4 regions of the Streptomyces sp. NPDC034084 genome follow, and region 1 is predicted to be linked to each of the others. Evidence: riboswitches for the same ligand, from Rfam matches in the RefSeq annotation. Region 1 holds a riboswitch; each other region holds the start of a gene.
The links. A riboswitch is a leader RNA that binds a small molecule or an ion and turns the genes downstream of it on or off. The one in region 1 is predicted to bind cyclic di-AMP.

Region 1 (2,831 bases):
CCCCACCAGCCGGAGCTCGCCATGGGGGCGCTCGGCGAAGGTGGCGTACGGGTGCTCAACGAGCGGGTGCTCCGGGAGACCCACGTGGGCGACCGCGACCTCGCCGCCGTGGAGGAACGGGAACTCGCCGAGCTCGACCAGCGCGCCCAGCGCTACCGGGGCAGCAGGCCGACCGTGCCCCTCGAAGGCCGGACGGTCGTGGTGGTCGACGACGGGCTGGCCACCGGGGCCACGGCACTGGCGGCCTGCCGGGTGGTCCGGGCCCGCGGCGCCGCGCGGATCGTCCTCGCGGTCCCGGTGGCACCACACGGCTGGACGGCCCGCCTCGGCGGAGAGGCCGACGAGACCGTCAGCGTGCGCACGCCGGAGCTGTTCTACGCGATCGGGCAGTTCTACCGAGACTTCTCGCAGACACCGGACGCCGAGGTCATCGCCTGTCTGGACCGCAACAGGGCCGCGCGGGATCCCGTCGTGCGGGACACGGACGTGCGGATCCCGATCGCCGACGTCACCCTCGGCGGACGGCTCGCGGTGCCCGAGGGCGCCGGCGGCATCGTCCTGTTCGCCCACGGCAGCGGCAGCAGCCGCCACAGCCCCCGGAACCGGTCGGTCGCCGCGGTGCTCAACCGGGCCGGCCTCGGGACGCTGCTCTTCGACCTGCTGACCGAGTCGGAGGCCGCGGACCGCGCGCACGTCTTCGACACCCCGCTCCTCGCCGGGCGGCTCGCCGGGGCCACGCAGTGGCTGGCCGGTCGGCCCGAGAGCACGGGACTGCCGCTCGGCTACTTCGGCGCGAGCACGGGCGCGGCCGCCGCGCTGTGGGCGGCGGGCGATCCCGCGTCCCCGGTGAGCGCCGTCGTCTCGCGCGGCGGCCGACCGGACCTCGCGGCCGAGCACCTGGCCCGGGTGCGCGCCCCGACGCTCCTGGTGGTGGGCGGCGCGGACGCGCTGGTCCTGGACCTCAACCGCCGGGCCCTGGCCCTGCTGCGCTGCGAGAACCGGCTCGCCGTCGTGGAGGGCGCCGGCCACCTCTTCGAGGAGCCGGGCGCCCTGGAGGAGGTGGCGGGCCTCGCCACCTCCTGGTTCACCGAGCACTTCCGGCGGCAGGGGGTCAGTACGCCCCGTTGACGTTGTCGATGGAGCCGTAACGGTCGGCCGCGTAGTTGCACGCGGCGGTGATGTTGGCGACCGGGTCGAACAGGTCCATGGACGTTCCGGGCACGTGGTAGGCCAGGAAGGTCGGCTCGATGACCTGGAGCAGACCCTTCGAGGGCGTGCCGGCGGCCGCGTTGGAGTCCCAGAGGTTGATGGCCTGGGGGTTTCCGGACGACTCGCGCATGACGTTGCGGAGGATCCCGTCGTAGGAGCCGGGGATGCCGTGCTGGCCCATGATGGCCAGCGACTCCCGGATCCAGCCGTCGAGGTTGTCGGCGTAGTTCGTGGCGGCGACCGGGGCCGCCTTGACGGGTGCGGCGGGGGCGGCGACGGCCGGAGCGGCCTGCGCGGCGGAGGCGCCCGTGTGAGTGGCGGCGGGGCCGGCCGACCGGCGCTCGGAGCGGCTGGCCCGCTCGGTCGTGGCGGACTTCTTCGCCTTGGCCTTCGCCTGGGTCGGGACCGTCTTCGCGGAATCCCGACGAATCGTCAGTTCGAGACCCGGGTGAATGAGTGACGGATTGTCACCCACTGCGCTCTGGTTGGCACGGTAAAGGCTCTTCCAGCCGCCCTGAATTCCCTTCTTGTGGGCGATCAGGGAAAGCGAGTCGCCACGCACGACGGTATACGTGCGGGCGGCGGCCGGAGCCTTGGCCGCGGCCGGCGCGGCGAGGGCGGCCGGCGCCTGGGCGGCGGGGGCCTGTGCGGCGATCTCCGGGGCGCCGGCCACGGGCGCGGCGCCCGCGACGGCCGGGGCGATGAGCGGCAGGGTCAGCGCGGCGCCACCCGTTCCGACCAGGGCGAGGCCGCGGGAGACGGGGCTGCGGCGGGGGCGGCGGTGCTTACCGTGTGCAGGCATGGCGGTGTCCTCTCCGGCGCCTGCGGGGTGAGCTGTCGGGTTCGGACGGGAGATGTCCGGCCGCGCGCACGCGGCTTCACCCCGAGCCGTTCCGGATTCCGGGCCGGCGTATTCGTGGGTCCCCCGCTCCTGCCGTCGGGTGAAAGGGAGGTGTGCCGAGCGGCGGCAGGATTGGGCGGTCCGCTCGAATGGAGGTGACCGTAGGCCAGTAATGCGACGAATAACAAGGGGAGAGGGGCAGGCGAATGGGAAAATGGATCACGGAATTCGGCCAATTCAAGATCCATGCCGTCCGGAAGACTCCGAACTTCCTTGCGGCATACGGGAGGGGGAGAGGTGTCGACGGAAAGCGGGGTGGCTTGAGTGAGTCGCGTCACCCGGAGTGCAATGTCCGCATATGGACCTTAATTCCGGGGTGAGCGAATAGCCGGAAAATATGCGCAACGGACTGCCCTTCGGGGCGACTCTCCGGAGGAGTGGCAAAAGTAGCAAAAGCGACATTCGTCTTGAAAGATGGAGGCAGTCGACCCAGGAGCACCCATGCCACCCTCCGCCTCCCTCCTCACCCCCGAAGCCCCCGGCACCCCCGACGCCCTCGACCGGGAGGCCGCCGCCCTCTACGAGAGCGCCACCTGGCAGCGGATCGTCACGGACTGGACCGCCCCCGAGGAGGCGCAGCCGACGGGGGAGGGCTGGCGGGAGCTGCTCAGCGTGCCCGTCGAGCGGCTCGTGGCCGACGCGCTCGCCGCCCTGCCGCCGGAGCTCCCCGCCGAGCGCCGCATCCCGGGACGGCTCGGGGCCCTGCTCCCTGACCGGCTGC
Region 2 (2,831 bases), on a different contig from region 1:
CGAGCGGGACTTGCCCTCGAACTCGTACGAGCCGTCCTTGTAGAACTCGGACGCGGCGACGTCGAGCGCCAGCGCGATGTCCTTGCCCGGGACGTAGCCGGCCTGCTTGATGGCCTCCAGGATGAGGTCCAGCGCCTCGCGGTTGGAGTCCAGGTTCGGGGCGAAGCCGCCCTCGTCGCCGAGGCCGGTGGACAGGCCCTTGGTCTTCAGGACGGCCTTGAGGGTGTGGTAGACCTCGGTGCCCCAGCGGAGGGCCTCGGAGAAGGACTCCGCGCCGATCGGGGCGATCATGAACTCCTGGATGTCCACGTTGGAGTCGGCGTGCGACCCACCGTTGAGGATGTTCATCATCGGAACGGGCAGCAGGTGCGCGTTCGGGCCGCCCAGGTAGCGGAAGAGGGGGAGGTCGCTGGCCTCGGAGGCGGCGTGCGCGACGGCGAGGGAGACGCCGAGGATCGCGTTGGCGCCGAGCGAGCCCTTGTTCTCGGTGGCGTCCAGGTCGAACATGGCCTGGTCGATCAGGCGCTGCTCGGTGGCGTCGTAGCCGACGAGCTCCGGGCCGATCTGCTCGATGACGGCGAGGACGGCCTTCTCGACACCCTTGCCCTGGTAACGGTTCGGGTCACCGTCGCGAAGCTCGATGGCCTCGAACGCACCGGTGGAGGCGCCGGACGGAACAGCAGCACGGCCGGTGCTGCCGTCGTCGAGGCCGACCTCGACCTCGACCGTGGGGTTGCCTCGGGAGTCCAGGATTTCCCGGGCTACGACGACGTCGATGGACGGCACGAGCATCTCCTTCTGGGATGTGACGCTGGATGTGACGCAAGGTCGGTGCAGGGTCGCTTGGCCTTGCGACAAGAGCCTAACCGGCTCGGGGGCTCCCGCCCGCCGTGCGCCCGCCCCCTGGGACGAAAAAGGACCCAAGGGCACGCATCTCGGGAGGAAGGGCCCAAGATCTACTGGACGGTAACCGTCGACGCGTCCACCGAACCCGGGATCCGTCCCTCTATACGGGGGAACCCCGGTCCGGCGCGCACGGGGGAAGGGCGCGCCGGACCGGGGTGGTCACCGCGGGAGGGTCGTCGGGGCCGCGTGAGCCGCCGGACTCACGCGAGCCGCCGGACTCACTTCAGGTGGAGCTGCTGACCCGGGTAGATGAGGTCGGCGGTGTCGACGACGTCCTTGTTCAGCTCGAAGAGCTTGGCCCAGCCGCCCTTGACGCCGTGCGCCTGGGCGATCTTGCTGAGGGTGTCGCCGGTGACGACCTTGTACTCGCCGTCACCCTTCTTGACCTTCTTGCCGGTCGGCGTGGTGACGGTCTTCTTCGCGGCGGCCTTCGGCGCGGCCTGCTGTGTGGCCTGCTTCGGGGCCTGGCGCTGCTGGCTGCGGGTGGTCGGCTGCTCGGTCTCGCGCTGCTGCGGGGCGGCCTGCTGGGGCGCGCTCTGCTGCGGGGCGCTCTCGGCGGCGCCGCCGTCGTAGGAGGCACCGGAGAGGCCGACGCCGCAGTTCGGCCAGGCACCCTTGCCCTGGCCGGCCAGGACCTTCTCGGCGACGGCGATCTGCTGGGACTTCGACGCCAGGTCGGCGCGCGGGGCGTAGGCGGTGCCACCGAACGCGGCCCAGGTGGAGTTGGTGAACTGCAGGCCGCCGTAGAAGCCGTTGCCGGTGTTGATGGACCAGTTGCCGCCGGACTCGCACTGGGCGACGGTGTCCCACTCGGCGGAGGTGGCGGCCGAGGCGGCGCCCGCGGTCAGCAGCGGGGCGGCGACGGCGACACCGGTGACGCCGACGAGCGCGGCGACCTGGGCGGTCTTGGAGGGACGGCGGTGTTTGCCCTTGACGGAAAACAGCATGGGAATTCTCCTCACCGACGCCTGTGAGGTGAGCTGTCGGGTTCGGGCCGGAAAGTTGCCCGGCCGCGTGTCCTAGCACGCGGCTTCACCCCAAGCCGGTCATCGGCCGTCTGTCTCGACGGCCGGGACCGGCACTTACCTTGGGTCCCCCACTCCTGCCTTCGGCGCTTGCGCGACGACTGTTCCCGACGGCCGACGGCAGGATTCGGCGTTTCGGTCGACGGGGCCCGCGGTGGCGAGCGGTGACGACCGTAGACACAGACCCACCGGAAGTTCAAAGAGGCGCATTGCGGAAATATCGCCCCTGCTTGCCCTCCGGTGGGCGGTATTTATGCAGGTGAGAGGTGACAGAAGCAGAGTTAGCGGACGTGACACGCCAGTTGGGACGAAGAGACCCATGTCTCACTTGCCCAGAACCGGACATAAGCCCTCGAACTAACCGGCTGCCGACGCCGAATCCACCGTCAGGTCGAGGCTCTGACCAGGCAGGATGAGGTCCGGATCGGCGCCCACCGTCTGACGGTTGGCGTCATAGAGGGCCGTCCAGCCTCCGGTGAGTTCGTTCTGCCGCGCAATGCCGGACAAACTGTCACCCGGCCGCACGGTGTACTCGCCCGAAGCGCCCTGACTGTCCGTTGCGTCCGGATTCTTCACTTCGTCAGTCACGGGCGTGGCGTCGACGGCTTCGACGGGCTTGTCCGTACTCGACGCATGTCGACCGGCTTCGGCCGAGCTGTCCGGCTTGCCGGATTCCTCCGGAGCGGCCCCACCCCGGTGCTTGCCCGTCCCGGGCGTGGCCGACGGCGCGTCACCCTTCGGCATGTCGGGCGATTCCGGCGTACCGGGCGTAACGGACGCGTCGGGCGCCTTGGGTGAGACCGGGGCCGCCGACTTGGTGGGCGTGACCGGCGCGGCCGGGGTGGCGGAGGCCGCCGGAGCCGAGGGCGCGGCGGGGGCGGCCGGCGTGGCGGACCGGGT
Region 3 (2,831 bases), on a different contig from region 1:
ACCAGGCCGCGCAGCACCTTGAGGTGCGCCTCGGTGCGCCGCTGCGCCGCCCGCGCGGCCCCCAGCGGTTCGAGCAGCGCCCGCATGTCCAGCAGATCGGCCGCCTCCTGCTCGGTCGGCTCCGCGACCTGGGCGCCCGCGTGGCGGCGGGTGACGACGAAGCCCTCGGACTCCAGGGTGCGCAGCGCCTCGCGGACCGGGACGCGGGAGACGCCGTACCGGCGGGCGAGCTGCTCCTCGGTCAGCCGGCCGCCCCGCTCGAACACGCCGGAGACGATGTCGTCCCGGATCGCCGTGCATACCGAGTGCGCGGGAATGCGCATGTCCGACCTCCGCCTTGGTCCGCGCGAGACAATTCGACCGGCGCCTGTTCCGCGCCCGATCCGCGACTCTATTGCAGCAGGCCGGGATTTCCGATGCCCCGACGGAATTCATGGGCGTCTTTTGGTCAGCGAAAAGCCCCGGCTCAGTACGAGCCGGGGCTTTTGCGACGCGGTGTGCGGCGGGGTCCGGGTCAGACGGTGACGCCGCGGGCGCGGAGGTACGCGACGGGGTCGATGTCGGAGCCGTACTCGGGGCTGGTGCGCGCCTCGAAGTGGAGGTGCGGTCCGGTGGAGTTGCCGGTCGAGCCCGAGATGCCTATCTGCTGGCCCGGCTCGACGGTCTGCCCGACGTGGACGCCGATGGAGGAGAGGTGTCCGTACTGGGTGTACGTGCCGTCGTGCATCCGGATGACGATGTTGTTGCCGTACGCGCCGCCCCAGCCGGCCTCGACGACGGTGCCGGAGCCGACGGAGACCACCTGGCTGCCGTAGGCGGCGTGGAAGTCGACGCCGGAGTGGCTGCCGGAGGACCAGAGCGAGCCGCCGGTCTTGTAGCCGGTGGAGACGTACGAGCCGGCGACGGGGAGCTGGAAGGAGGCCAGGCGGCGGCGCTCGGCCTCGCGGGCGGCCCGCTCGCGCTCCAGCCGGACCTCCTTGGCGCGGGCCTCGGCCTTGCGCTTCGCCTCGGCCTCGGCCTTCGCCTTGGCGATGGCCTCGAAGGCCTCCTGCTCCTGGGCGGCGGCCTGGGCGTTGATCCGGTCCACGAGGGATTCCTCGGAGATCACCTGGGTGAGGCCGGTGTCCTCGACGGAGCGGTTGTCCGTGTCGGCGGCGAGCGCCGGGGAGGCGAGGGTTCCGATGACGCCGGTGGTGGCCAGCGTCGCGGCGCCGGCGATGCCCACGCTGCGGCGCGCCATCCGGCTCGGACCACGATGCTTCCCGGTGGCACGGGTGAACGCCATGAAGGGGCTGATCCTTTCCTTCCTTCTCGCCTACCGGGTTAGCTGACGGGTTCGGAGCAGGAAGGTCTCCTACGAGCCCCTCCGTCGAGACGAAGGCGCCCGATTCACCCCAGGGACTACGTGGGTCCCCGGCTCCCCAGGCTCGCGCCTGACGGGGACTCGGCGATGACTGTCCGGTGCCGCGGTTGCGGCACGTGCAACTGACGAACAGCCGCACCGACGCTATGCGGATCGTCTTTCAATCACCAACCAGACGCGCCTTTTGTAAGACATGCCACAGGGCATACGATCATGGTTGCTCTCAATACGGACATACGGTAAGACCCCGACGAACGATGCCGTCGGGGTCTTCCCGTCGTCGCGTCAGGGCCGGAATCAGCCCGTCACGACGGTCACTTCACCGATGCCGAGGGCGCGCACCGGCTCCGCGATCTGCGCCGCGTCGCCGACGAGCACGGTGACGAGCCGGTCGACCGGGAAGGCGCTGACCACGGCGGCCGTCGCCTCGACGGTGCCGGTCTCGGCCAGGCGCGCGTACAACTGGGCCTGGAAGTCGTCCGGAAGGTGCTGCTCCACCTGGTCGGCGAGCGTCCCGGCGACGGAGGCGGCCGTCTCGTACTTGAGCGGCGCCACCCCCACCAGGTTCTGGACGGCCGTCTCGCGCTCGGCGTCGGTCAGGCCGTCGGCGGCGAGGGTGCGGAGCACCTTCCAGAGGTCCTCAAGTGCCGGGCCGGTGTTGGGGGTGTCGACGGAGCCGCTGATGGCCAGCATCGCGGCGCCGTTCCCCCCGGCGTCCGAGCGGAGCACCTGGCCGAAGGCGCGCACGCCGTACGTGTAGCCCTTCTCCTCGCGCAGGACCCGGTCCAGACGCGAGGTCAGGGTGCCGCCGAGGCAGTACGTGCCGAGGACCTGGGCCGGCCAGACGCGGTCGTGCCGGTCGGGGCCGATCCGGCCGATCAGCAGCTGCGTCTGAACGGCGCCGGGACGGTCCACGATGACGACCCGTCCGGTGTCGTCGGCGGTGATCGGCGGCATCGGTAGCGGCTCGGCCGGCTCACCGGTCCAGGCGCCCAGCGTCTCGGCGAGGACCTTGTCGAGGTCGACGCCGGTCAGGTCTCCGACGACCACGGCCGTGGCCGTGGCGGGCCGGACGTGCGCCTCGAAGAAGGCGCGGACGGCGGCGGCGTCGATCGCGGCGACGGTCTCCTCGGTGCCCTGGCGCGGCCGTGACATCCGGGACTCGGCCGGGAACAGCTCCTTGGAGAGCTGCTTGGCCGCGCGGCGCGCCGGGTTGGCCGTCTCGTGCGGGATCTCGTCGAGGCGGTTGCGCACCAGGCGCTCGACCTCGGTGTCCAGGAACGCCGGGGCGATCAGGGCCTCGGAGAGCAGGCCGAGCGCCTTGGGCAGCCGGGAGACCGGGACCTCCAGGGAGACCCGTACGCCCGGGTGGTCGGCGTGCGCGTCGAGCGTGGCGCCGCAGCGCTCCAGCTCGGCCGCGAACTCCTCGGCGCTGTGCTTGTCGGTGCCCTCGGAGAGCGCGCGGGCC
Region 4 (2,831 bases), 790 kb from region 1:
GTCCATCGAGCCCCAGGTCGCCTCGATCGTGTCGAAGGCCGCGCGCAGATACTCCACCCGCGCGTCGAAGAGCGGGCTGAGCAGCTCCATCACCTCGGGCGACATCGCGTCCGGGGCGGTGGAGCTGCGGCGCACCTTGTAACGGCGGTGCGGCTCGTTGGACTTCACGTAGTCGGCCTCGATCGCGTCCCGCTCGACGCCGACCGCGAGCAGGGTGATCGCCACGGCGAGTCCGGCCCGGTCCTTGCCAGCCGCGCAGTGCATGAGGGCCGGGACGCTCTCCTCCGCCATGGAGTGGAGGATCAGGCTGTGCTCCGCGGCCCGCTCCACCACCATCTTCCGGTACGAAGCGGACATGCGGGCGGCCGCCTTGCCGTCGCCGAGGACCTCCCGCAGCTGCGCGGTCTCGCCGTCGCGCACCAGCCTCCAGAACTCCTTGCCGTCGGCCGGGTCGTTGAGGGGTATGTTCACGTTCCGCACGCCGGGCAGCTCGACGTCCGCACCCTCGACCCTCCGGTCCGCCTCGTTGCGGAAGTCGAAGACGGTGTGCAGGCCCAGCGAGGCGAGGAAGGCGGCGTCGTCCTCCGTCGCGTGGGCGAGATGGCCGCTGCGGAAGAGGCGGCCCGGACGGACGGCGCGCCCGTCCGTCGTCGGCAGGCCGCCCACGTCCCGGAAGTTGCGGACCTCCGCCAGCTCGGGCTCGGCGGCTTCGGCGGGCGGGGTCTGCGGCAGCTGCTGCGTCACGGCTGCTCCTGTTCTGTCGATCGGTTCCTGGGGCAATCATCTCGGGTGAGGCCCCTGGAACACACCCCCTCGCACGGGAATGGGTGATCTGTCCGTATTGAGGAGTTCGAGATAACCCGCCCCGGTTGCAGGGGAGATGGGGATCGACGCGTGAGCAGCGTCATAACCGTGACGGACCGTGCCTGATCGTCTTTTCCAAATACCCCCGGCAAAAGGGGATCCGGGGACCGCCCTCCACGGAGGGTGACCGGAATTCCGACCGGATATCGCGTCATCCGGGAGCGCGGGAAAACTGTGGCTTGTTCGCGCCGACCCCCCTCGTCTAGCGTCGCGCTCAATCCGGACGGACCGCCGAATCCTGCCACCGACCGGAATCCGCACTCACCCGTACAAGGCAGGAGCGGGGGACCCAGGTAAGTCGCCGATCCCTCGAAGAAGGACGGCTCGGGGTGAAGTCGCGTGTCCACGCGACCGGACATCTCCAGTCCGAACCCGACAGCTCACCTCGCAGGCGCCGGAGAGGAATTCGCCATGCCCGCGAAGGGTAAGCACCGCCGCACCAAGTCCAACCTCCTGACCCGCGGCATCGCCGCAGCCGGCACCGGAGGCGCCGTCGTCGCCCTCCCGCTCCTCGGAGCCACCGGCGCCCACGCCGCCGAGCAGGCCGCCCCGGCCGCCGCTCCCGCCCAGGTGAAGGCCGCCGCCGTCCAGGCGGCGCCCGCCACCGCGAAGGCCGCGCCGAAGACGTACTCCGTCGTCCGGGGCGACTACCTGTCGAAGATCGCTGCCGAGCACCACCTCGCGGGCGGCTGGCACCGGCTGTACGAGGACAACCGCCGGGTCATCGGCGAGAACCCCTCGCTCATCCTGCCCGGCATGAAGCTCACCCTCGGCGCGAAGAACAGCGCCAAGGCCGCCGCGCCGAAGGCCGCGCCCAAGAGCACGCAGAGCTCCGGCAAGAACGGCGACACCCCCCGCGCCTCCCGCGGCGGCGAGCGCCCCTCGGCCCCGGCCGCCGCCGAGGCCACCACCACCGCGTCGTCCGCCGCGGAGTCCTCGCCGGCCGGTACGACCTCCTCCTCCGGCTGGGTCGCCCCGGTCAGCGGCGGCATCTCCACCCCGTACCGCGCCGCGGGCTCCATGTGGTCCTCCGGCTACCACACCGGTGTGGACTTCATGGCCTCCACCGGCACCACCGTCGTCGCGGTCGGCCCCGGCACCGTCTACTCCGCCGGCGACGGCGGCGCGTACGGCAACCAGGTCGTCATCCAGCACGCCGACGGCACCTTCTCGCAGTACGCCCACCTGTCCTCGATCTCCGTCTCCGCCGGCCAGGCCGTCAGCGGCGGCCAGCAGATCGGCCTCTCCGGCGCGACCGGCAACGTCACCGGCCCGCACCTGCACTTCGAGATGCGCACCGGGCCGGAGTACGGCTCGGACATCGACCCCCTGGCCACCCTGCGCCAGCACGGCGTGAACATCTGACGGAACGTCAGTAGCGCTTTTTCCGGAGGCCCGGCACGTACGTGCCGGGCCTCCGGCGTATTCCGGCTTGGCGGAATCTTTATCGGTGGCATATGTCACCCACCGTCAACCCCTCCTTACGGTCGCGTAAGTCACAGGCCAGGAGGAAGGATGTGCTCCCGTGGCAGACGATTCGAGATCAAGAGACAAGAACGTATTCGGGTCGTACGCGGCGATCGGTGACAGCTTCACCGAGGGCGTCGGAGACCCCGGGCCCGACGGGACGTACGTGGGCTGGGCGGACCGTTTCGCGGTCCTGCTCGCCGACCAGCTGCCGGAGCACGACGCCTTCCGCTACGCCAACCTGGCCGTACGCGGGCGCCTTCTCGACCAGATCGTGGCGGAACAGGTCCCCCGGGCGAAGGAACTCGCCCCCGACCTGGTGACCTTCTGTGCGGGCGGCAACGACATCATCCGCCCCGGAACGGACCCGGACGACGTGGCCGAGCGCTTCGAACGCGCCGTCGCCGACCTCACCTCCGCCGTCGGCACCGTCATGGTGACCACCGGATTCGACACCCGTGGGGTGACCCTCCTCAAGCACCTGCGCGGCAAGATCGCCA

Region 2: another riboswitch for cyclic di-AMP. It lies ahead of ACZ51I_RS28075 (transglycosylase family protein); the one in region 1 lies ahead of ACZ51I_RS05820 (LysM peptidoglycan-binding domain-containing protein).
Region 3: another riboswitch for cyclic di-AMP. It lies ahead of ACZ51I_RS30360 (M23 family metallopeptidase); the one in region 1 lies ahead of ACZ51I_RS05820 (LysM peptidoglycan-binding domain-containing protein).
Region 4: another riboswitch for cyclic di-AMP. It lies ahead of ACZ51I_RS09325 (M23 family metallopeptidase); the one in region 1 lies ahead of ACZ51I_RS05820 (LysM peptidoglycan-binding domain-containing protein).

The regions. Positions count from the first base shown of each region.
Region 1 covers NZ_JBVISK010000002.1:73,464-76,294, reverse strand. Annotated here, with positions in the region: gene ACZ51I_RS05825 (phosphoribosyltransferase family protein) at 1-1,128, shown strand, start outside; gene ACZ51I_RS05820 (LysM peptidoglycan-binding domain-containing protein) at 1,112-2,011, opposite strand; cyclic di-AMP (ydaO/yuaA leader) riboswitch at 2,016-2,163, opposite strand; gene ACZ51I_RS05815 (DUF6197 family protein) at 2,552-2,831, shown strand, end outside.
Region 2 covers NZ_JBVISK010000008.1:299,639-302,469, reverse strand. Annotated here, with positions in the region: gene eno (phosphopyruvate hydratase) at 1-786, opposite strand, end outside; gene ACZ51I_RS28075 (transglycosylase family protein) at 1,125-1,853, opposite strand; cyclic di-AMP (ydaO/yuaA leader) riboswitch at 1,857-2,030, opposite strand; gene ACZ51I_RS28070 (transglycosylase family protein) at 2,289-2,831, opposite strand, start outside.
Region 3 covers NZ_JBVISK010000011.1:127,547-130,377, reverse strand. Annotated here, with positions in the region: gene ACZ51I_RS30365 (GntR family transcriptional regulator) at 1-323, opposite strand, end outside; gene ACZ51I_RS30360 (M23 family metallopeptidase) at 515-1,285, opposite strand; cyclic di-AMP (ydaO/yuaA leader) riboswitch at 1,298-1,460, opposite strand; gene ACZ51I_RS30355 (M16 family metallopeptidase) at 1,661-2,831, opposite strand, start outside.
Region 4 covers NZ_JBVISK010000002.1:865,926-868,756, reverse strand. Annotated here, with positions in the region: gene ACZ51I_RS09330 (tyrosine-protein phosphatase) at 1-744, opposite strand, end outside; cyclic di-AMP (ydaO/yuaA leader) riboswitch at 1,117-1,273, shown strand; gene ACZ51I_RS09325 (M23 family metallopeptidase) at 1,276-2,229, shown strand; gene ACZ51I_RS09320 (SGNH/GDSL hydrolase family protein) at 2,390-2,831, shown strand, end outside.